Thiorhodovibrio winogradskyi: one gene and its partner. The protein of the gene in region 2 interacts with the protein of the main gene of each other region in a pairwise test. Links are inferred from orthologs where the notes say so. Each region holds a gene or a part of one and is shown on either strand. Other genes may lie near its edges. The genes, in order: grxD and Thiowin_RS18300.

Region 1 (8,393 bases), 920 kb from region 2 along the record:
GGCGCACGGCGCAGAAGGCGGCATGGTGCTTGTCGGTCATCACCAGGTCGACCCCGAGCATGGCGGCTCCGGCGGCGCGCAGGGCGGCCTTCAGGGTGCCGGCGCTCATGGCGGTATCGCCATCGACCCAGGTAAGCACATCGCTTGCGGTGGGCGCGTTGGCGAAAATCATTTCGACGTACTCGGCATCATGCACCCGCAGCAGGGCTTCGCGCTCGGCGAGTGGCGCGTCATAATGGGTCAGCAGCATTTCAATGCCGGAGGCGATCAGCCGGTCGGTGATCGCGTGCAGGCGCTCGGGTACTTCCACATGGTGCGCGCCCATGCGGTGATCCAGGCAGTCGGGATGGGAGATGTAGGCTAGATTCATTGGGTGGGTCATTTATCCACTAACTAACGACCTGCGTCCAGGTCCAAGAGGGCACCTTATCCATGCGCCTATCAGATGTCGATCAATTATTCGTGCCCAGTGCCGTGGCCGTCTTTGGCGCCAGCGACCGCGAGGGCTCGGTTGCTGGCATGGTGTTTCGCAATCTGCTTGCCGGCGGCTTCAAGAGCGGATGCTATCCGATTAATCCCAAATATGAACAGGTAGGGGGCGAACGCTGTTATCCCAATCTGGCGGCGCTCGATAAACATGTCGAGTTGGCGCTGATCGCCACCCCGGCGGAGAAGGTGGCCGGGATTCTTGATCAATGCGGCGAGGCCGGGGTGCGTGCCGCCGTGGTGCATTCGGCTGGTTTTGCCGAGCGCGGCGAGCGCGGCGCCGCCTTGCAGGAGAAGCTGGTGGAAGCCGCGCGGCGCAATCGGGTGCGGGTGCTGGGGCCAAATTGCCTGGGGGTGATGCGCCCATCGCACGGGCTGAACGCCACCTTTGGCCATGAGCAGGCGCTGCCCGGCCACGTCGCCCTGGTGTCCCAGTCAGGTGCGGTCTGCACCGCCATGCTCGATTGGGCTGGACCGCGGCGCATTGGCTACTCGGCGGTGGTGTCCCTGGGCGCGGCGGCGGATGTGGACTTTGGCGATGTGCTCGATTACCTGGCGCTCGATGCCCAAACCCACAGCATTTTGCTCTATGTCGAGGGCATTCGTGATGCGCGCCGCTTCATGAGCGGGCTGCGCGCGGCCGCGCGGCTCAAACCCGTGGTGGTGGTCAAGACCGGGCGCCATCCGGCAGGCTCGCGCGCGGCCAAGTCGCATACTGGTGCCTGGGTGGGCTCAACCGAGGTATTTCGCGCGGTGATGGAGCGCGGTGGGGCGGTGCAGGTCGACACGCTCGATCAACTCTTCGCCGCCGCCCAGGTGTTCGGCGCCGGGCGGCGCATCAGCGGCCATCGCATCGCCATTGTCACCAATGGCGGCGGGCCGGGCGTGCTGGCGGCGGACCGCGCGGTGGAGTTGGGACTGAGCCTGGCGACCTTGAGCGATGAGACCCGCGCCGAGCTGGAAAAACTGCTGCCCGAGCACTGGTCGCATGGCAATCCTATTGATGTCATTGGCGATGCCCCCGCAGCACGCTATGGCGGGGCCTTGCGCGCCTGCTTGGCCGATGCCAATGTCGATGGTGTGCTGGCGATTCTTGCGCCCGTGGCCAGCGTTGACCCAACCGCGGTGGCGCGCGAGGTGATTGAGGCTGCCGCCAAGACGCGCAAGCCGGTGCTGGCCTGTTGGATGGGCGCGACCCGGGTGGCCGAGGCGCATGCGCTCTTCTCCGAACACGGTCTGCCGCACTATGACCTGCCCGAGGCCGCCGCTGAGGCGCTGTCTTTCCTCGGCCGCCAGCAGCGCAACCAAAAGCTCCTAATGCAATCCCCCGGGCCGCTGTCCCAGCAACTCATGCCCGATGTCGAGGGCGCGCGTCTGATCATCGAAGGCGTGATGGCCGAGGGGCGCAAGACGCTCGGTACCATCGAGGCCAAGGCGATTCTGGCCGCCTTTCGCATCCCCACCACCCAGACGGTGCTGGCGCGCTCGCCAAACGAAGCGCTGATTGCCGCCGAGGCGCTGTCCTTCCCGGTGGTGATGAAAATTAACTCGCCGGACATTCGCTACAAGTCCGATGTCGATGGCGTGCGCCTGAACCTCACCGACGCCCAGAGCGTGCGCCGTGCCTACATCGAGCTGACCGAGCGCGCGCGCAGCCTGCGCCCCGAGGCCAAGATCGAAGGGGTGACGGTCGAGCACATGATCCCCACCCGCGCCGCGCGCGAACTCATGGTGCGGGTGGCGCGCGATCCCATCTTTGGACCTGTGATCAGCTTCGGCGCTGGCGGCACCGACACCGACGTGCTCGCTGATCGCGCGCTGGGCCTGCCGCCGCTCAATGCCTTCATCATCCAGACCATGGTCGAGCACACTCGGGTGGCGCGCCTAATGGGGGCTTTCGGCAACATGCCGCCGATGAACCGCCAGGCGTTGGCGCGCATCCTGCAGCGCGTCTCCGAGATGGTGTGCGAGCTGGCCGAGGTGATCGAGCTGGAAATCAACCCACTGATTGGCAATGATCTGGACGTCATCGCGGTGGATGCGCGCATTCAGGTCACCTACCGTCCGCCGCAGATGCCAGTCTACGGGCACATGGCCATTCACCCCTATCCCCAGCACTTGATCGAGCGCGTGCCCCTGCCGGATGGCACGGATCTCACCATCCGCCCCATCCGCCCCGAGGACGCGCAGATGGAGCAGGACTTTGTGCGCGGCCTCTCGGAGCAGACCAAGTATTTCCGCTTCATGCAGGCCATCAAGGAGCTGACGCCCGAGATGCTGGTGCGCTTTACCCAAATCGACTATGACCGCGAGATGGCACTGATCGGTGTGGTGGTGGATCAGGGCCAGGAGGTCGAGGTTGGGGTGGCGCGCTATATGTCCCGCCCGGGTGGCGATACCTGCGAGTTCGCCATTGTGGTATCAGATGCTTGGCGCAATCGCGGCATCGGCGCGCGCCTAATGCGCTCGCTGATGAGTAACGCCCGCGCCAAGGGCCTGCGCATCATGGACGGGGAGGTGCTCTCGGCCAACACCCGCATGCTGGCGCTGGTCAAATCGCTCGGGTTTAGCATCGAAAGCGACAGGCTCGACCCCAGCGTCAAGCAGGTGTCGAAGGTGTTGTAGGAGTGGCAATGAACGACCCAAGCATCGAATCCCTCATCGGCAACACCCCATTGGTGCGTCTGCAACGGCTGCCGGGGGAGACCAGCAATCGCATCCTCGCCAAGCTGGAGGGCCAAAATCCCGCCGGCTCGGTGAAGGACCGCGCCGCACTGAACATGATTCAGCGCGCCGAGCATCGCGGCCGCATCAAACCTGGCGATACCCTGATCGAGGCCACCAGCGGTAATACCGGCATTGCACTGGCCATGGCGGCTGCCATTAAAGGCTATCGCATGCTGCTGATCATGCCCGAGAACATGAGCGTCGAGCGGCGCCAGTCCATGGCCGCCTTTGGCGCCGAGATTCGCCTCACGCCCCGGGAAGGCAGCATGGAGGCAGCCATTGATCTGGCGCGCGCGCTGGAAGCGGGCGGGGAGGGCGTGCGACTGGATCAGTTCTCCAATCCGGATAATCCCGAGGCGCATTACGAGACCACGGGCCCCGAGATTTGGCGCGACACCCAGGGCAGGGTGACCCACTTCGTCAGCGCCATGGGGACCACGGGCACCATCATGGGCGTCAGCCGTTACCTCAAGCAGCGCAACCCGAAGGTGTGCATTGTTGGCGTGCAGCCAGAAGATGGCTCCAGCATCCCCGGCATCCGGCGCTGGCCGGCGGACTACCTGCCCAAGATCTACGACCCCGCCGGTGTTGACCGAATTCTTGATGTCTCCCAGACCGAGGCCGAGGAAACCACGCGTCGGCTGGCGGCGGAGGAGGGCATCTTTGCCGGCATCTCCTCGGGTGGCGCGGTCGCCGCGGCGCTCAAGCTCGCGCGCGAGCAGCGGGATGCCGTGATTGTGGTCATTATCTGTGATCGTGGTGATCGCTACCTCTCCACCGGCGTTTTTCCGGCCTGATGGCGGTCGGAGTCCGCGCGACCCTGCCCCTGAGGCGGGCAAACAACCGAAACATCCAAGCGAAGCCAGAGATTTGAGCAAGAAAAAACCGCTACCGCGAGAGCCCTTCGAAGCCGAAATCACTGGTTTGAGTCACGATGGTCGTGGTGTGACTCATGTCGACGGAAAAGCCGTGTTCGTCGCCGGTGCTCTCGCTGGTGAGCGGGTGCGGCTGCGCCTGACGCGCCGTCAGCGCCGCTACGATGAGGCCGAGGTTGTCGAGGTGCTCAGCGCCGCCGCCGATCGCGTCACGCCGCGCTGTCCTCACTTTGGCCTCTGCGGCGGCTGCGCGCTGCAGCATCTGGCCCCGGTGGCGCAGATTGGCATGAAGCAGGACATCCTTGCCGAGGTCTTGCAGCGCATCGGCAAGGTGCGGCCCGAAACCTGGTTGCCGCCGCTGGTGGCCGGGCATTGGGGCTACAGGCGCAAGGCCCGACTGGGTGTGCGCTATGTGGCGAAAAAAGGGCGGGTGCTGGTCGGCTTTCGGGAGCGCGGCTCGTCTTTCATTGCTGATCTGAGTCGCTGCGAGGTGCTGCACCCGGCTGTTGGCGGGCGTCTGACAGAGCTGGCCGAGCTCATTGGACAGCTCAGCATTCGCGAGCAGGTCGCCCAGGTCGAGATGGCGCAAGGCGATGATCCTGTTGTGCTGGTCTTTCGTGTGCTCGAGCCGCCGACGCTGGCTGATATTGACCTGCTGCAAGCCTTCGGTGCCCGTACTGGCCTGCATGTCTATCTCCAGCCCGGCGGTCTTGACAGCGTGGAACCCCTGCCAGGCCAGCAGGTGGGACTGACCTACGCCTTGCCCGCCGAGGATGTCACTCTGGCCTTCGAGCCCAATGATTTCACCCAGGTCAATCTGGAACTCAACCGCCTGATGGTCGCGCGCGCGCTCGAACAACTCGATCCCGGTCTGGATGATCGGGTGTTGGACTTGTTTTGTGGGCTTGGCAATTTTACCCTGCCCATCGCGCGTCGTTGTGCCTTTGTGTTGGGTGTTGAAGGGGATGGAGGCCTGGTCGGGCGGGCGCGGGCCAATGCCCGGCGCAATGGGCTCGATGACAGCCGCGTGCGCTTCGAGCAGGCCGATCTTTACAGTGACTCTTCGGATCAGGATTTGACTGGACACTGGGCCTGGATGCGGCAGAGGTTTGATCTCGCGCTCATTGATCCACCCCGCAGCGGCGCCTTGCAGGTACTTGACGCACTGGTCGCGACTGGTATTCGCCGTTTAGTCTATGTGTCTTGTTATCCCGGCACGCTCGCGCGCGATGCCGGGTATCTGAGCGAGCGTCACGGCTTCCGTCCGCTGGCCGCCGGCGTCATGGATATGTTTCCGCATACAGCCCATGTTGAGTCCATGGCCGTGTTCGAGCGCTGAGTGCTCGGCCGCGGGATGCCGGGCGCGAGACTTCCTCAATCACAATGCGAGTGTCATGCAATGCCTGAACCAGAGAGTCAAGCCAAGTTGTTAAGCGGCGAACTCGAAAACGCCCTGGATTTTGCCAAAGGGAAGGGGTTGATCACCGCCATTGCCCAGGATGCCGACAGCGGGGAGGTTCTGATGGTGGCCAACATGAACCAGGAGTCGCTGGCCAAGACACTCGAGTTGGGCGAGGCGGTTTACTGGAGCCGCTCGCGCCAGAAACTCTGGCACAAGGGCGAGGAAAGCGGTCATCTGCAGAAGGTCCGGGGCATCTATCTGGACTGCGATGGCGACGCCCTGCTGCTTAAGGTCGAGCAGATTGGCGGGGCGGCTTGCCACACGGGAAAACGCAGTTGTTTCTTCCGCAAGATCGAACAGAACCGCCTGATCGACCTGGGTGAGCAGGTGTTTGATCCCAAAGAGGTTTACCCTCAGTGACGCAGTGTCAACGACAGTCGCGCGAACAATGCCTCAGGTAGGTCCTTGCCTGTCAATCGAGTCATGCATGCCACGGGCACAGACTGAGCCAATGCTTCAGGTAATCCATTCCAATCGACTCGAGACGCTTGTCGAGACGCTTGTCGATGCGCTTGCTGGGGAACTGGCCGGGAAATTGACTCCCGGTGACAGAGCGGCCCGCGGCGATCCTTTCGAGCCGGACCTCATCGTGGTGCCCAACCAAGGCATGGCGCGCAGGCTGTCGCAGCAACTGGCTGTGCGTAACGGGCTTGTTCGCAACCGGCCACACGGAGGCCGCATGAGCCTGCAACCTCTGCGTGCCGCGGTCGCGCGTGGGGCGCGCTGGGTTTCTGGCTGCGAACCCCCGAGGGCGTGCGTCGCCTGCTGCCGGCCCGCCTTCCAGCACACGAGACCGTCTTCGCCATGACCATTCACAAAAGCCAGGGTAGCGAATTCGATAGCGACCTGCTCGTCATGCCAGAAAACGACAGCCCAATGCTTACCCGTGAATTGCTCTACACCGGCATCACCAGGGGCAAACAGCAGGTCGCTATCATGGCTGAGCCAAGCGACATTGCCTCGGCCTGCGCGCGCCGAGTCGAGCGGACCACGGGACTTTTTGACGCGCTTTGGCGGTCATGATGTTGCGCAACCAAAATCACGTGGCTTGATTCATCGAACAGTTGGCCCGACCTCTGACCCCGTTATTCATTGCAACGAGGTGCTCGGGATGGATGTGCTAGAACGAATCGATCAGCAGGTGAAGGGTAATCCGGTGGTGATCTACATGAAGGGAACGCCACAATTTCCACAATGTGGCTTTTCCATGCGCGCGGCTCAGGCGCTCTCTGATTGCGGTGTGCCTTTTGCTTTCGTCAACGTGCTGCAGGACCCGGATATTTTCGAACATCTGCCGCGCTACGCGGATTGGCCGACCTTCCCGCAGATATACGTCGATGGTGAACTCATCGGCGGTTGTGATATCACCCTCGAGCTGCATCAGTCCGGCGAGCTCAAGTCGATGATGGAAGCAGCGGCGGCCAAACAGCCCGAGGCCGGCTGATCAACGCGCTGTCTTCAAGCAGGCGCCGGAAGCGGCCGCGAAGGGGGCTTGGCTTGCTCGCCTGTGTTTATAGGGGCAAGCCACGTTCGTGGCATTGGTTGAGAATGCGGCAAAATAATCGGGCAGTTTGCTCGGCGTCGTAGATGGCCGAGTGGGCCTCGCTGTCGTCCCAGTCAAGTCCGGCGGCGCGGGCCGCCTTGGCGAGAACCGTCTGGCCGTAGGCAAGCCCCGCCAAGGAAACAGTGTCGAAAACGCTGAAGGCATGAAACGGATTGCGCTTGAATCCGGTGCGCTCGACGGCGGCTTTCAGGAAGCCAAGGTCGAAATGTGCGTTGTGGCCGACTAAAATGGCGCGGTTGCAGGCATTGGTCCTGACGGCCTTGCGCACCGGATTCAAGATCTGCTTCAGTGCGTCGCTCTCGGCGACAGCGTCGCGAAAGGGGTGATAGGGATCGATCTTATTAAAGGCAAGTGCCCGCGGATCGAGTTCGGCATTGTGAAAGGGCAGCACATGGCAGGCGATGGTTGGCCCGGGCTCAAGCCAACCTTGGTCATTCATCTGGATGATGATGGCCGCGATCTCAAGCAGGGCATGGCGTTGGTGGTCGAAGCCGGCGGTTTCCACATCGACCACCACGGGTAAAAAACCGCGAAAGCGGTGGGCGATTGGGCTTTGATCCTGGTGTTCGGAGTCCATGGGTGCGGGCCGCGACTGGCGCTACTCACTCCCGTGGCTATCTGGCGAATCGGTGGCGACATCTTCGCAATCAAAACGGCGAAAATCCGCGTTGCCGTCGGTCTTGGCCTCGGTGATAAAGAGTCGGTTCTTGACCAGATCAATGCGCAGGCGACCGTTGTCGGCAGCAACCTGGTTTCCGCGTGACCACAGAGCCCGGGTGCGATTGAGCCAGTCCGCGCTGCTTTCAATGCGCGCGGGCTCGATCTCGTAATCCTCGCCGGGGGCAATCTTGATCAGGGTCAGGGTGACGGGATCTTGGTGCTCAGGCGCGATTTCTGTGTACTTGACCTGACCTTCCCCGTCGAAGGTGACCTGTCGCGCGGGTTGCTCGACGCACACAAGTGTCAGGCGCGTTGGCGCGGGTGGCTTCTCGGCATCCGAGATGGATGCAAAACCGAGCAGGCCAAGGATGAGCGGCAGTGCCATGTTTGGCAATGTCGCGTTTGGTCGTGGGAGTGCTATGGCCTGTGGTCGAGGGCGAGATCTATACATCGGTCGTCTGAAATCCATGGGGTGCTAGTTAATTGGGTGTTGCCGCGGTCGCGGTCCTCTGCTCGCATCTTAGCAGGTATGGCTGGGACTGCCCGGTCGCGGTGGTCAAATGCCTTTGGCGGCGGTGCGCGTTTACAGCACGCGGGTATTCCGCTATTTTTGCCGGGT
Region 2 (11,776 bases):
AGCGCTGCTCGATTGCTATCCGCGCATCGTTTTTGCCACCACCACCCAGGGTTACGAAGGCACCGGGCGCGGCTTCGCGCTGCGCTTCTTTCCCCTGCTTGACCAGCGCAAGCCTGGCTGGCGCCATCTCGAACTCAAGCAGCCTGTGCGCTTCGCCGCCGGCGACCCGCTCGAAGCCTTGATTGACCGGCTCCTGCTGCTGGATGCCGAACCGGCCACGGATGAGCAGATCAAGGCCAGCGCGGACCAGCCGCCACATATCGAATGGATTGATCGCCGGCAATTGAGCCGGCAGGAAGAACGCCTGCGCCAAGTCTTTGGCCTGCTGCTGCTCGCGCACTATCAGACCCGCCCGAGCGATCTGCGCCAGCTGCTTGACGGGCCGAATCTGGGTCTGACCATTCTCAGACGCGGCGACAGCCTGCTCGCCACCGCCCTGGTTGCCAAGGAAGGCGGGTTCGATGACAGCTTAAGCGCCGCCATCTTCGCCGGCGAGCGCCGCCCCCGCGGCCATCTGCTGCCTCAAACCCTGTCGGCGCACGCTGGGTTGGCAGACGCACCGCGACTGAAATACGCGCGTATTGTGCGCATCGCCGTGCATCCGGCGGCACAGCGTCAGGGTCATGGCCGCGCGCTGCTCCAGGCGCTGATCCATCAGGCTGCCACCGATGGGTTGGATCTGATTGGCGCCAGCTTCGGAGCCACCCCGGAGCTGCTGGCTTTCTGGCGCGCCAGCGGCTTTACTCCGGTGCAGCTTGGCAGCCATCGCAATGCCGCCACCGGCGCCCATGCCGCCGTGGTCTTGCGAGCACTCAGCCAGCCGGGACGGGAACTCCTCGCGCAAGCCCGCGCCCAATTCCGCGAGCGCCTGCCACGCCTGCTCCCCGGTCGCCTGCGTGATCTGAAACCCGACCTGGTTGTCGAACTGCTGCGCGCGAGCAGCAGCGACCCGCCCGATCTGGCACACAAAGCCCGCCTTCCGGCTCAGCTACCGGGTCTGCAGCCGGCTCAGATCCCAGCTCAGATCCCAGCTCAGATCAGGGCAGAACTCCGCGGCTTCGCCCACCACCAGCGCAGCCTTGAGGCCGCGCTGCCGGCACTGGTCCAACTCGCCCCCGATCCCTTTTCCCAAGCGCTTGCGCAAGGTCAGCTTGGCCAGAACCAGGCCGAGGGCTTCATCGCCGTGGTGCTCCAGCAACTGCCACCGGAAGGGGTGGCGCCGCACCTCGGCCATTCCGGGCGCGCCGCCGTGATCAAACAACTGCGCCAAACCACCGTCGTTCTTCTCGAGGTGCTTTGCGGTGTAATATGGGAGCAGCAATAGCATCCCAGCCCTGGCGAAGGCTCGCCCACCCTCGGGTGCGATGGGCCTGATATCACCCTCCTGAGTCGCATGGCAGGAACCGATCATGATCTTGAATCCAAAGTCATCCCCCACGGGCTTACGCCCAGGAGCTCTCACAAAGCTCTTGCTTAGCTTCTGCCTGATGGTCATCACGGCTCACATTGCCGCCGAGCCCGACACCCAAAGCGCACCGCCCCAGGAGCGGCCCGCCACACCGGCCGATGGAGCGACCAACCCGGATGGGCAGTCAGCGCGGGAAGACGACAGGCCAGCAGAAAGCGACACCCTCATCTCCGATCCACTGCTCGGCGAAGGCCAACGGGGCCCAAGCGCCAATGAACTGCGCTCCCTTGAAGCCCTCGACCGCGCCCTGGCCAGCAAGGAGGAACAGGTTGGCGAAGTTCAACGGCAACTGATCGCCGCCGAGGACAGCGTGACCCAACAGGAACTGAGCGAGCGCCTGCGCAAGCTCAAGGACGAGCTCGGGGAGCAACGCCGCCAATTCGAGAAATTCGCCGTCAATATCGACCTGCGCCCTTTTATCGAGGAGGAAGAAAAGCCCTTCAACTGGCAGGATGAACTGAGCAAGCTGCTCAAACCCATCATTGCCGAGTTGGAAAACGCCACCAAGGAATCACGCGCCATTGGCGAATTGCGCGCGCAGATGAATGAGGTCGAGGAGCGCAAGAGGCTCGCCGCCGAGGCAAGCACCCGCCTCAAACAATTGCTGGCGCAAAATCCAAGCCCAGCCCTGCAAGAACGCCTGCAGGAACGTCTGGACAACTGGCAACGGATCGCCACCGACAGTAGCAACAACTATGCGGCCCTGGAGTTGCAACTCAACAACCGCCTGGCGCAACGCCAGTCGGTGCTGGAGGAAACCACCGGCTACGCCAAGCGCTTCTTCCGCACCCGGGGGCTGAATCTGGTCATGGCCATCGCCGCCTTCGCGCTGGTGTTCCTGGGCGTGCGCTGGCTCGCCAATGCACTGCGGCGCCTGTCGCCGGCGGCGGACAACCGCTTCAGCACCCGCCTGACCACCCTGTTGCTGCATGCCTTCAGCGTGCTCGGCGGCCTGATCGCCATGCTGCTGGTGTTCAACATGGCCGGCGACTGGTTCATGCTCGGCATTATTCTGATCTTCCTGATCGGCATCGGTTGGGCCAGTATCAACACCCTGCCGAGCCAGATCGAGACAGTCAAACTCATTTTGAACATCGGCCCGGTGCGCGAGGGCGAACGCCTGGTTTTCAACGGCCTGCCCTATCGCGTAGAGTCCCTGGCCTTCACCGCCCGGCTGGTCAACCCGCTGCTTGACGGCGGCCTCCAGCAGATGCCAGTCAAACATCTGGTCGGCCACATCTCCCGCCCGCCCGGCGAGCAGGAGCCATGGTTTCCAACCGAACAGGGCGATTGGGTCGAGCTGGCCGATGGTCGCCTCGGCCAGGTCATCCACCAAAGCCCCGCCAACGTGATTGTGCAAGAACCCGGCGGTGCCGAGGTGCGCTACCCCACCGATGGCTTTGTCGCGCTCAATCCGCGCAAGCTCTCACAGGGATTCCGCGTCGTCAGTCGTTTTGGCATCGATTACCGCCATCAGGCAATCGCCACCACCGAGGTGCCAAAGCGCCTGCTCGAAGCCCTGGATAAGGAACTTCCCACGGCACTGGACAATGCCTTCGGCCAAGGAAAGGCCAAGCAGGTCATCAAGGCCATCAATGTCCTCTTCGCCCAGGCCAGCGGCGCTTCCCTGGACTATCTGATTCACCTCGACCTCGGCGGCGAGGCAGCCTCCATGACACCCATCATCCAGGCCAGCATTCAGCGCATTCTGGTCAATGCCTGCAACAGCCAGGGCTGGGAAATTCCTTTAACGCATCTTGGTATACATCAATATCCGTCTTAGAGCAGACTGGCTCAGCGGCCCAAAACCTTCAGGTTTCGCGCCAGTGGTAACCTGAGCCAAGCCATCAACTTTATGACATTTCGCCAAGAATGAAAGAAATCGAAATCACTCGCCCGCTGCAGCTGGACAGGTCGCAGATTGTTGCCCTGGATACGCATTCATTTTTGAACATCCTGAATGTGCTAAATCTGGAACTCTCCAACATTGCCGAGTTGTGCTCAATGGAGAATGTCCTTCAGAACCATATCGACCGCCTGTTCGTCCTGGCCAATGAGATGTCGAATCCGGATACAGCCTATGTGCGTATTGCCGGGCTTGATCAGGACATGGCGGCAATTGAGCAGCAAATCAATGAGCACCTTAGCACCCAGCCGGTGTTGCGTGATTCGGCGAGAGTGCGCGATGCGCTGGAGAGTTTGGATTCGATTTTTTTGGTACTGCGCAAGCGTATTGCCGATCTTAAGGCACGTATTGACGAACTTACCAGCTGGCGAGAGTTTGACATTGCGCGGGTGCTCGAGGATTTTCAGGCGGTCTTTGGTGCGATCGAGAAAAACAGCAAAGGGCGTTTTCGTTTCACCAATAATATCGCCGCGCAGGAGTCGCGGGATTATTACCTCGACTTTAAAATCCACAGCAGCGAGGATCCACTGATCCGCATGCCGGCGGCGCTCATCGATGTGGCACGAGATCTGCTAGCCAATGCACGCAAATACACAAGCCCAGGAGGTCGCATCAATGCAGGCATCTGGAGCGATGACAGCCAACTTTGCATTAGCGTGGAGGATTCTGGCCGGGGTATACCCGAAGATGAAATCGAGTTCGTGATCGATTACGGTCACCGGGCGTCCAATGTACAGGATCGCCGCACCATGGGCGGCGGCTTGGGATTAACCAAGGCCTATTTCATTTGCACCCAACTTGGCGGGCGGTTTTGGATTCGCTCCGAGCTTGGCCGTGGTACACGAATTAGGATAATAATTCCAAAAACAGCCGATACAATCCACGACTGCCCCGGCGATGCCGCCACCGAAACTAGCTGAGCTTGCAGCTGCAAGGCCAAATTTCACGCACAAGGCCCCAAGACATCGCGGTGACAGCCGCGCCACCGGAATCTGGCGGATGACCGAAGCAAAGACACCCTGCCCCGCCGCGGGCAATTTTTTCAACCTCTACCACCAGGGGCTGGTGCGGGTGGCCGTCTGCGTGCCCGAGGTGATCGTGGCCGATCCCGTTGCCAACGCCCGCGCCAGCTTGCGCCTTGCCCGGCAGGCCGCGCATCAGGGCGCCTTGGTGGCCCTCTTCCCCGAGCTGGGACTCTCGGCCTACAGCAATGAGGATCTGTTCCAGCAGCAGGCGCTCTTGGACGCCAGCCTGGCAGCGCTGGAGGACGTGCGCGCGGCCAGCCGCGACCTTGCCACCCTGCTGGCGGTCGGCTTGCCGCTGGCGGTGGATGGGCGATTGTTCAACACGGCCGTGCTGGTGCACCAGGGCCGACTGCTGGGCGCGGTGCCCAAGAGTTTCTTGCCCAATTTTCGTGAATTCTACGAAAAGCGCCAGTTCAGCCCGGCGCGCGAGGCACTGAGCCGAGAGATCCGGCTGCTCGGCGAGACGGTCCCTTTCGGCAATGATTTGTTGTTCGAGGCGCGCGACCTGCCCGGCTGCGTGCTGCACTTGGAGCTGTGCGAGGATCTGTGGACGCCCATCCCACCCAGCACCCATGCCGCCCTGGCCGGCGCCACCCTGCTGCTGAACCTGTCCGCCAGCAACATCACCATCGGCAAGGCGGCCGAGCGCAATGCCCTGTGCGCGGCCCAATCCAGCAAATGCCTGGCCGCTTACCTCTACTCCGCCGCCGGACCCGGAGAGTCGAGCACGGATCTTGCCTGGGACGGCCAAGCGGTGATTTACGAAAACGGCCAACTCTTGGCTGAGTCCGAACGCTTCGCGCCCGGCGAGCAGATGATTCTGGCTGATATTGATTTGGATTTGCTCATTGCCGAGCGCCGCCGACGCACCAGCTTTGCCGACGCCGCCGCAACTGAGGTCGAGCGCCTGCGCGGGCTGCGACGGATTGGTTTCACGCCTGAGTTGCCAGGCGGCGATCTCGGTCTCAAGCGCCGCATCGAGCGCTTTCCATTCGTACCGGCGGACAGCCGCGCGCGCGATGCGGATTGTTACGAGACTTACAACATTCAGGTGCAGGCACTCACCAAGCGGCTGACGGCCGCCGGCATCGAGCAACTGGTGATCGGCGTCTCGGGCGGGCTGGATTCGACCCAGGCGCTGCTGGTGGCCGCGCGCACCATGGACCGACTCGGTCTGCCGCGCACCCATGTGCTGGCCTACACCCTGCCCGGCTTCGCCACCAGTGAGGCGACCCGCGCCAACGCTTGGGCGCTGATGCGGGCGCTGGGCGTCACCGCGGCGGAAATCGACATCCGCCCCTCCTGCCTGCAAATGCTACAAGATATTGGCCATCCTTTTGCCAATGGACAGCCGGTGCATGATGTAACTTTCGAGAACGTACAGGCCGGGGAGCGCAGCTCGCATTTGTTCCGGCTGGCCAACCATCACCGGGCATTGGTGTTGGGCACCGGCGACCTGTCGGAGATCGCCCTTGGCTGGTCCACCTATGGCGTGGGTGACCAGATGTCGCATTACAATGTGAACGCCTCGGTCAGCAAGACGCTGATTCAGTACCTGATCCGCTGGCTGATCGCGGGCGATCAATTCGATGATGCCACCAAGGCCGTCTTGCTGCGCATTCTGCAGACGGAAATCTCACCCGAGCTGGTGCCGCCCGATGCGCAGGGGCATATTCAGCGCAGCGAGGACATCATCGGGCCCTATGAGCTGCAGGACTTCAACCTCTATTACATCAGCCGCTATGGCCTGCGCCCAAGCAAGGTGGCCTTTCTCGCTTGGCATGCCTGGCATGATCGCAACCGCGAGCCCTGGCCGGAGGGCATGAGCGCCGAGGAAAGGCATCAGTATGATCTGAGCAGCATTCGCCGCTGGCTCGAGGTCTTTGTCCGGCGCTTTTTCGGCAGCAGTCAGTTCAAACGCAGCTGCATGCCCAATGGGCCAAAAGTCAGCTCGGGCGGTTCACTCTCACCACGCGGAGACTGGCGCGCGCCAAGCGACGCGGTGGCGGAAGTGTGGCTTGATGATTTACGACAGCAGATCCCAGAGTCGCCAGCGCTGGGTTCGCACCAAAGCTGACAGTCTACTGGAGGGAGAGAGTATGGACTGGTCCTCGGTCATCGCTGATCCCGTTTTGGCGGAACTTCCATTCAAGGTTGAACTCAACGAATGGGGCAAGATTGAGATGAGTCCAGCGACGAATTCTCACAGTCTGTTACAGACGGCCATTCTGTTCCTGCTCAGGCAACATTTGCCAACGGGCAAAGCCTTTGTCGAGTGCAGTATTCAGACAACCAAGAACGTGAAAGTAGCCGATGTAGTATGGTGTTCGCGCGAGTTCTTCATGGCTCACGGCGTGACGACGCCCTATGCACGCGCACCGGAAATCGTCATTGAAGTTGCCTCGCCAAGTAACCGCCTCAGCGAATTGCGCGACAAAATGTTTCTGTATTTCGCGCAGGGAGCTGACGAGGTGTGGATTTGCGCCGAGACAGGAGAGATGACCTTCCATGGTGGCCATGGCGAGTTGCCCTATTCAGGGCGATGCCCAGCATTCCCCAAAAGTGTCGAGATCTAAATCCGATGGGATAGGGATTCTCATGAGATAGAAGTTCTCATGAGTTTGAGTTTTGGGCCTTACCCGGATTACAACCGATGCTCGGCGGCTGACTGCGCCGGGGTCAGGGTTTTGATGGACAGCGCATGCAATTCGCCGCTGGCGATTTGCTCGCGCACGCTGTCCATGACCAGGCGTTGTTTTTTTATGGGTGTGAGTCCCTCGAATGCCTTGCTCACGACAATGGCGTCGAAGTGACTGCCATCGCCACTGACTTGCACCTCTGCGTCGGGCAGGCCAGCGCGGATGAGTTGGGTCACGGCTTCTGTTTCCATCGGGGCTCCTTGCGAGTTGTGCCTTGCGGTTTGTCATTGGTCCGCGGACAAGATGCGGCCAGGCTGGCTCTTGTCCAAGGCCAGCAATTCCAAATTTCGTTTTCCAACCCCCGGTTGTTGACCCGGTGATCAGTAGACACGCCATCTTGGCGCGTCATGAAGCGGCTGGAAGCCGCTTCTACACCAGATGAAACACCCGAATTTGGAATTGCTGGTCCAAGTTGGCATCCTTCGCGGTGAGCCCAAAGCCGGGATCAAGCTTCCGGGATCACCCTTCCAGGGATTCCATGCGAATGCGCACCACGGCGCCCTGGACCGCCTCAAGTGCCTCGATACGAGCAATGGCGCGGTTCATGTCACCCTCCTTGATGCGATGGGTGAGCATGATCAGGGGCACATGGGTATCGCCCGCGCCCGGTTCTTTCTGCTTGATCGCCTCGATGCTAATGCCTTCCTCGCCCAAAATGCCCGCGATTCCGGCCATGACGCCGGGTCGGTCGAGCGCGAGCAGACGCAGGTAATAGGCTGTCTCTATCGCGTCCATTGGCAACACCGGGGTGTCGCTCAGCTCGTCGGGCTGGAAGGCGAGATGCGGTACCCTGTTGGTCGGGTCCGTGGTCAGGGCGCGGGTGATATCCACCACGTCGGCCACCACGGCGGAGGCGGTTGGCAGGGCGCCAGCGCCGGCGCCGTAGTATAGGGTGGGGCCGACAGCATCGCACTTGACCAGCACGGCGTTCATGACGCCATCGACATTGGCGATGAGTCGGCGGTGCGGGATGAGCGTGGGATGCACCCGCAGTTCAATACCGGCGGCGGCGCGGCGGGCAATGCCAAGGTGCTTGATGCGATAGCCGAGTTCGGCGGCATAGGCGACATCCTGGGGCTCGATGCGGGAGATGCCTTCGGTGAAGGTCTTATCGAATTGCAGCGGGATGCCAAAGGCGAGCGAGCCGAGAATGGTCAGCTTGTGCGCGGCATCCGTTCCTTCGACATCGAAGCTTGGGTCCGCCTCGGCATAGCCAAGCTGTTGCGCCTCCGCCAACACCTCGGCAAAGGCACGACCCTTGTCGCGCATTTCGGTCAGGATAAAATTGCCGGTGCCGTTGATGATGCCAGCGATCCACTCGACATGGTTGGCGGCCAGACCCTCGCGGAGCGCCTTGATGATGGGCACGCCACCCGCCACGGCGGCCTCGAACGCCACAGTGACACCCTTGGCCTGGGCGGCGGCGAAAATCTCGTTGCCATGCAGGGCAATTAGCGCCTTGTTGGCGGTGACCACATGCTTGCCGTTCGCGATGGCCTTGAGCACCAGTTCGCGCGCCGGCGAGTAGCCGCCGATCAGCTCGATGACGATATCGATCTCTGGGTCATCGACCACGGCAAAGGCATCGTCGGAGATTGTGTCGATGCGCTCGAGTCCCTGGATACGGCTCGGGTCATATTCGCGCGCCGCCGCGTGGGCGATGCGAATCTCGCGGCCCGCGCGGCGGGCGATTTCCTCGGCATTGCCGGTCAGCACGGTGACGGTGCCGCCGCCGACCGTGCCCAAGCCCAAGAGTCCGATCTTCACGGGCTCCATAGTGCGTCCTCCAGAATCTTGCAGAATGTTATGGTGTTAGAGCCACAGGTCGCGCACTCATGCCGCTGTCGCGGCTAAGCCATTCCGCGCATCCTCGCGCATCATGTGTTTGATACCTTTCACCGCCTGGCGAGTGCGGTGTTCGTTCTCGATCAGCGCGAAGCGCACATGATCGTCGCCATAGTCGCCGAAGCCGATTCCCGGCGAGACGGCCACTTTCGCTTCCCGCAACAGCCTTTTGGCGAACTCCAGCGAACCCATGGCACGATAGGCCTCGGGAATGCGCGCCCAGACGAACATGGTCGCGCGTGGCTTCTCGACCGGCCAGCCGGCGGCGTCCAACCCCTCGCAGAGCACATCGCGCCGGCGCTGGTATTGGTCACAAATATCAGCCACACAGTCCTGCGAAGACTCAAGCGCGTGAATGGCAGCAACCTGAATGGGCGTGAAGGTGCCGTAGTCCAGGTAGGACTTGATGCGCGCCAGGGCCGCGACCATGGTCGGATTGCCACACATGAAGCCAATGCGCCAACCCGGCATGTTGTAGCTTTTTGACATGGAGAAAAACTCCACGGCATAGTCGATGGCGCCCGGCACCTGCAAAATGGAGGGCGCCTTGTAACCGTCGAAAACGATGTCGGCATAGGCCAGATCGTGCACCACCCAGATGCCGTGCTCGCGCGCGATATCGATGACCTTCTCGAAGAACTCCAACTCCACGCACTGGGCGGTGGGATTACCGGGAAAATTCAGCACCAGCATCTTCGGCCGCGGCCAGGAGTCAAGGATGGCACGCTGGAGTTCCTCGAAAAAATCCACCTCGGGCGTGAGCTTGACGTGGCGGACATCGGCTCCGGCGATAATGAAGCCATAGGGATGGATGGGATAGGCCGGGTTGGGCACCAGCACGGTGTCGCCCGCCGCCATGGTGGCCATGGCCAGATGGGCGAGCCCTTCCTTACTGCCGATGGTGACTATGGCCTGGCTTTCAGGGTCGAGGCTGACAGCATGGCGGTCTTGGTACCAGCGGCAAATGGCGCGGCGCAGGCGCGGGATACCGCGCGAGACCGAATAGCGATGGGTATCGCGGCGCTGGGCGACCTCGACCAGCTTATCGACAATGTGCTGGGGCGTGGGCTGATCGGGATTGCCCATGCCAAAATCAATGATGTCCTCGCCGCGCGCTCGCGCCGCTGCCTTCAACTCATTGACAATGTTGAAAACATAGGGCGGAAGCCGCTCAATGCGGCTGAAATTGGGCTGGGGCGCGAGCACGGATGTTCCTCTCAAGAGTTGGCAAGGTAAACCTTGCAGTGTAGCGTGCCGCGCGGCGGATTCCTATCGCTCAACACGACGGTAGCTGGTCTGAACGCGAGCCCGGGCGCGATCCCTTCCAAGGCCTGATCACAGCCGGGATTGCGCTCAAGCCATCATTGGGACGCAACCAGATAACAAACATCACCAGGCAGATACCAACAGAAAGCACCTCAGGACTCGAGCCAGAAGGTCACGGGGCCATCGTTGGTCAAACTCACCTGCATGTCGGCGCCGAATCGTCCGCTTGCCACCGGCCGATGCGCCTGGTGCGCGCATTCGAGCAGATGGGCAAACAGCCGCTGACCAAGCTCGGGCGCGGCAGCGCTAGTGAAACTCGCTCGTGTGCCCTTGCGGGTATCGGCCGCCAGGGTGAACTGAGGCACCAACAGCAGTCCGCCGCCAGTGTCGCGCAGGCTAAGATTCATGCGCCCGGTGTTGTCGGGGAAGACGCGGTAGCCGAGCAGGCGCCCGAGCAACCGTTCGGCGCGGGCTGCGTTATCCTCGGGCTGCACGGCAACCAGCACCAGCAGGCCCTGGTCGATGGCACCAACCGACTCCCCAGCCACATCAACCCGTGCCTGGGTGACGCGCTGGAGCAGGCCTATCATGCCAGCTGTTGGGCAAAGCCATCGGTCGCGGCGATGAGTTCGCGCGCGATGCCGGGCTCGAAGGCGGCGTGACCGGCGTCGGGAATAATCTTGAGTGCCGCCTCGGGCCAGGCCTGGTGCAACTCCCAGGCAGAGGCCAGCGGGCAGATGGCGTCGTAGCGACCGTGCACGATAACACCAGGAATGCCACGCACGGCATCAATGTCCCGGAGTAGTTGATGCGGCTGCAGAAAGGCGTTGTGCAAAAAGTAGTGACATTCGATCCTCGCCAGGGCCAGCGCAAAGGCATCGGCGGCGAAACTGTCGCGCAACTCGCGATCCGGCAACAGAGTGGCGCAGCGGCCCTCCCACAGCGACCAGGCACGCGCCGCCCGGGTCTGTTCATCGCCGGGCGGCCCGAAAAGTCGCTCGGCATAGGCGCGTAGCAGGTCACCCTGCTCTTCCGGCGGAATCGGGGCAAGATAATCCTGCCAGTAGTCGGGAAACAGACGGCTCGCACCCTGCTGATAGAACCAGTGAATTTCCTCGGGGCGGCAGAGAAAAATCCCGCGTAACACCAAGGCTGCCACGGTCTGGGGATGCTGCTCGGCATAGGCCAGGGCCAGGGTCGACCCCCAGGAGCCACCAAAGACCAGCCAATGATCGATGCCTAGGTGTGCCCGCAAAATTTCGATATCCGCCACCAGGTTCCAGGTGGTATTGAAATCAACACTGCCATGCGGCCGTGAGCGTCCGCAGCCACGTTGATCGAACAAAATGATTCGGTAGCGCGCGGGATCGAAGAATCTCCGATGCGATGGGCTGCACCCCGCACCCGGTCCGCCATGCAGAAACAACGCCGGATATCCCTCAGGATTACCGCACTGCTCGACATGGAGTTCATGACCATCGCCAACCTCGACGAACTCGGTCGCGTAGGGTTCGATCACGGGGTAAAGGCTATCTTGCATCGCCAACTCCCTCGGCTCAGTCCGATT

What was found.
Region 1: the proteins of Thiowin_RS18300 (region 2) and grxD interact in binary tests that used the Escherichia coli proteins (3 or more experiments, as listed by UniProt). The link is inferred for Thiorhodovibrio winogradskyi from one-to-one orthologs.

What each region holds. Positions count from the first base shown.
Region 1 is NZ_CP121472.1:3,081,081-3,089,473, reverse strand. Bases 5,536-8,327 are described here. They hold grxD (Grx4 family monothiol glutaredoxin), read left to right. Parts: upstream 5,536-6,661; coding sequence 6,662-6,994; downstream 6,995-8,327. Other genes in these bases: Thiowin_RS13960 (hypothetical protein), read right to left, coding at 7,713-8,159; rnt (ribonuclease T), read right to left, coding at 7,062-7,691; Thiowin_RS13975 (ATP-binding domain-containing protein), read left to right, coding at 6,355-6,573; Thiowin_RS25330 (exodeoxyribonuclease V subunit gamma), read left to right, coding at 5,939-6,358; hisI (phosphoribosyl-AMP cyclohydrolase), read left to right, coding at 5,536-5,910. In the rest of the region: Thiowin_RS14000 (histone deacetylase family protein), read right to left, coding at 1-370; Thiowin_RS13995 (bifunctional acetate--CoA ligase family protein/GNAT family N-acetyltransferase), read left to right, coding at 433-3,111; cysteine synthase CysM, read left to right, coding at 3,120-4,010; 23S rRNA (uracil(1939)-C(5))-methyltransferase RlmD, read left to right, coding at 4,084-5,427; more of hisI, read left to right, coding at 5,488-5,535. UniProt on the Escherichia coli protein: Monothiol glutaredoxin involved in the biogenesis of iron-sulfur clusters.
Region 2 is NZ_CP121472.1:3,996,538-4,008,313, forward strand. Bases 5,667-8,350 are described here. They hold Thiowin_RS18300 (BolA family protein), read right to left. Parts: upstream 7,290-8,350; coding sequence 7,044-7,289; downstream 5,667-7,043. Other genes in these bases: Thiowin_RS18290 (NAD(+) synthase), read left to right, coding at 5,667-6,476; Thiowin_RS18295 (Uma2 family endonuclease), read left to right, coding at 6,499-6,975; Thiowin_RS18305 (homoserine dehydrogenase), read right to left, coding at 7,558-8,350. In the rest of the region: Thiowin_RS18275 (tRNA(Met) cytidine acetyltransferase TmcA), read left to right, coding at 1-1,324; Thiowin_RS18280 (AAA family ATPase), read left to right, coding at 1,470-3,251; Thiowin_RS18285 (sensor histidine kinase), read left to right, coding at 3,341-4,294; more of Thiowin_RS18290, read left to right, coding at 4,374-5,666; more of Thiowin_RS18305, read right to left, coding at 8,351-8,874; alaC (alanine transaminase), read right to left, coding at 8,932-10,149; dtd (D-aminoacyl-tRNA deacylase), read right to left, coding at 10,362-10,799; pip (prolyl aminopeptidase), read right to left, coding at 10,796-11,749; Thiowin_RS18325 (hypothetical protein), read right to left, coding at 11,766-11,776. UniProt on the Escherichia coli protein: Involved in cell resistance against acid stress.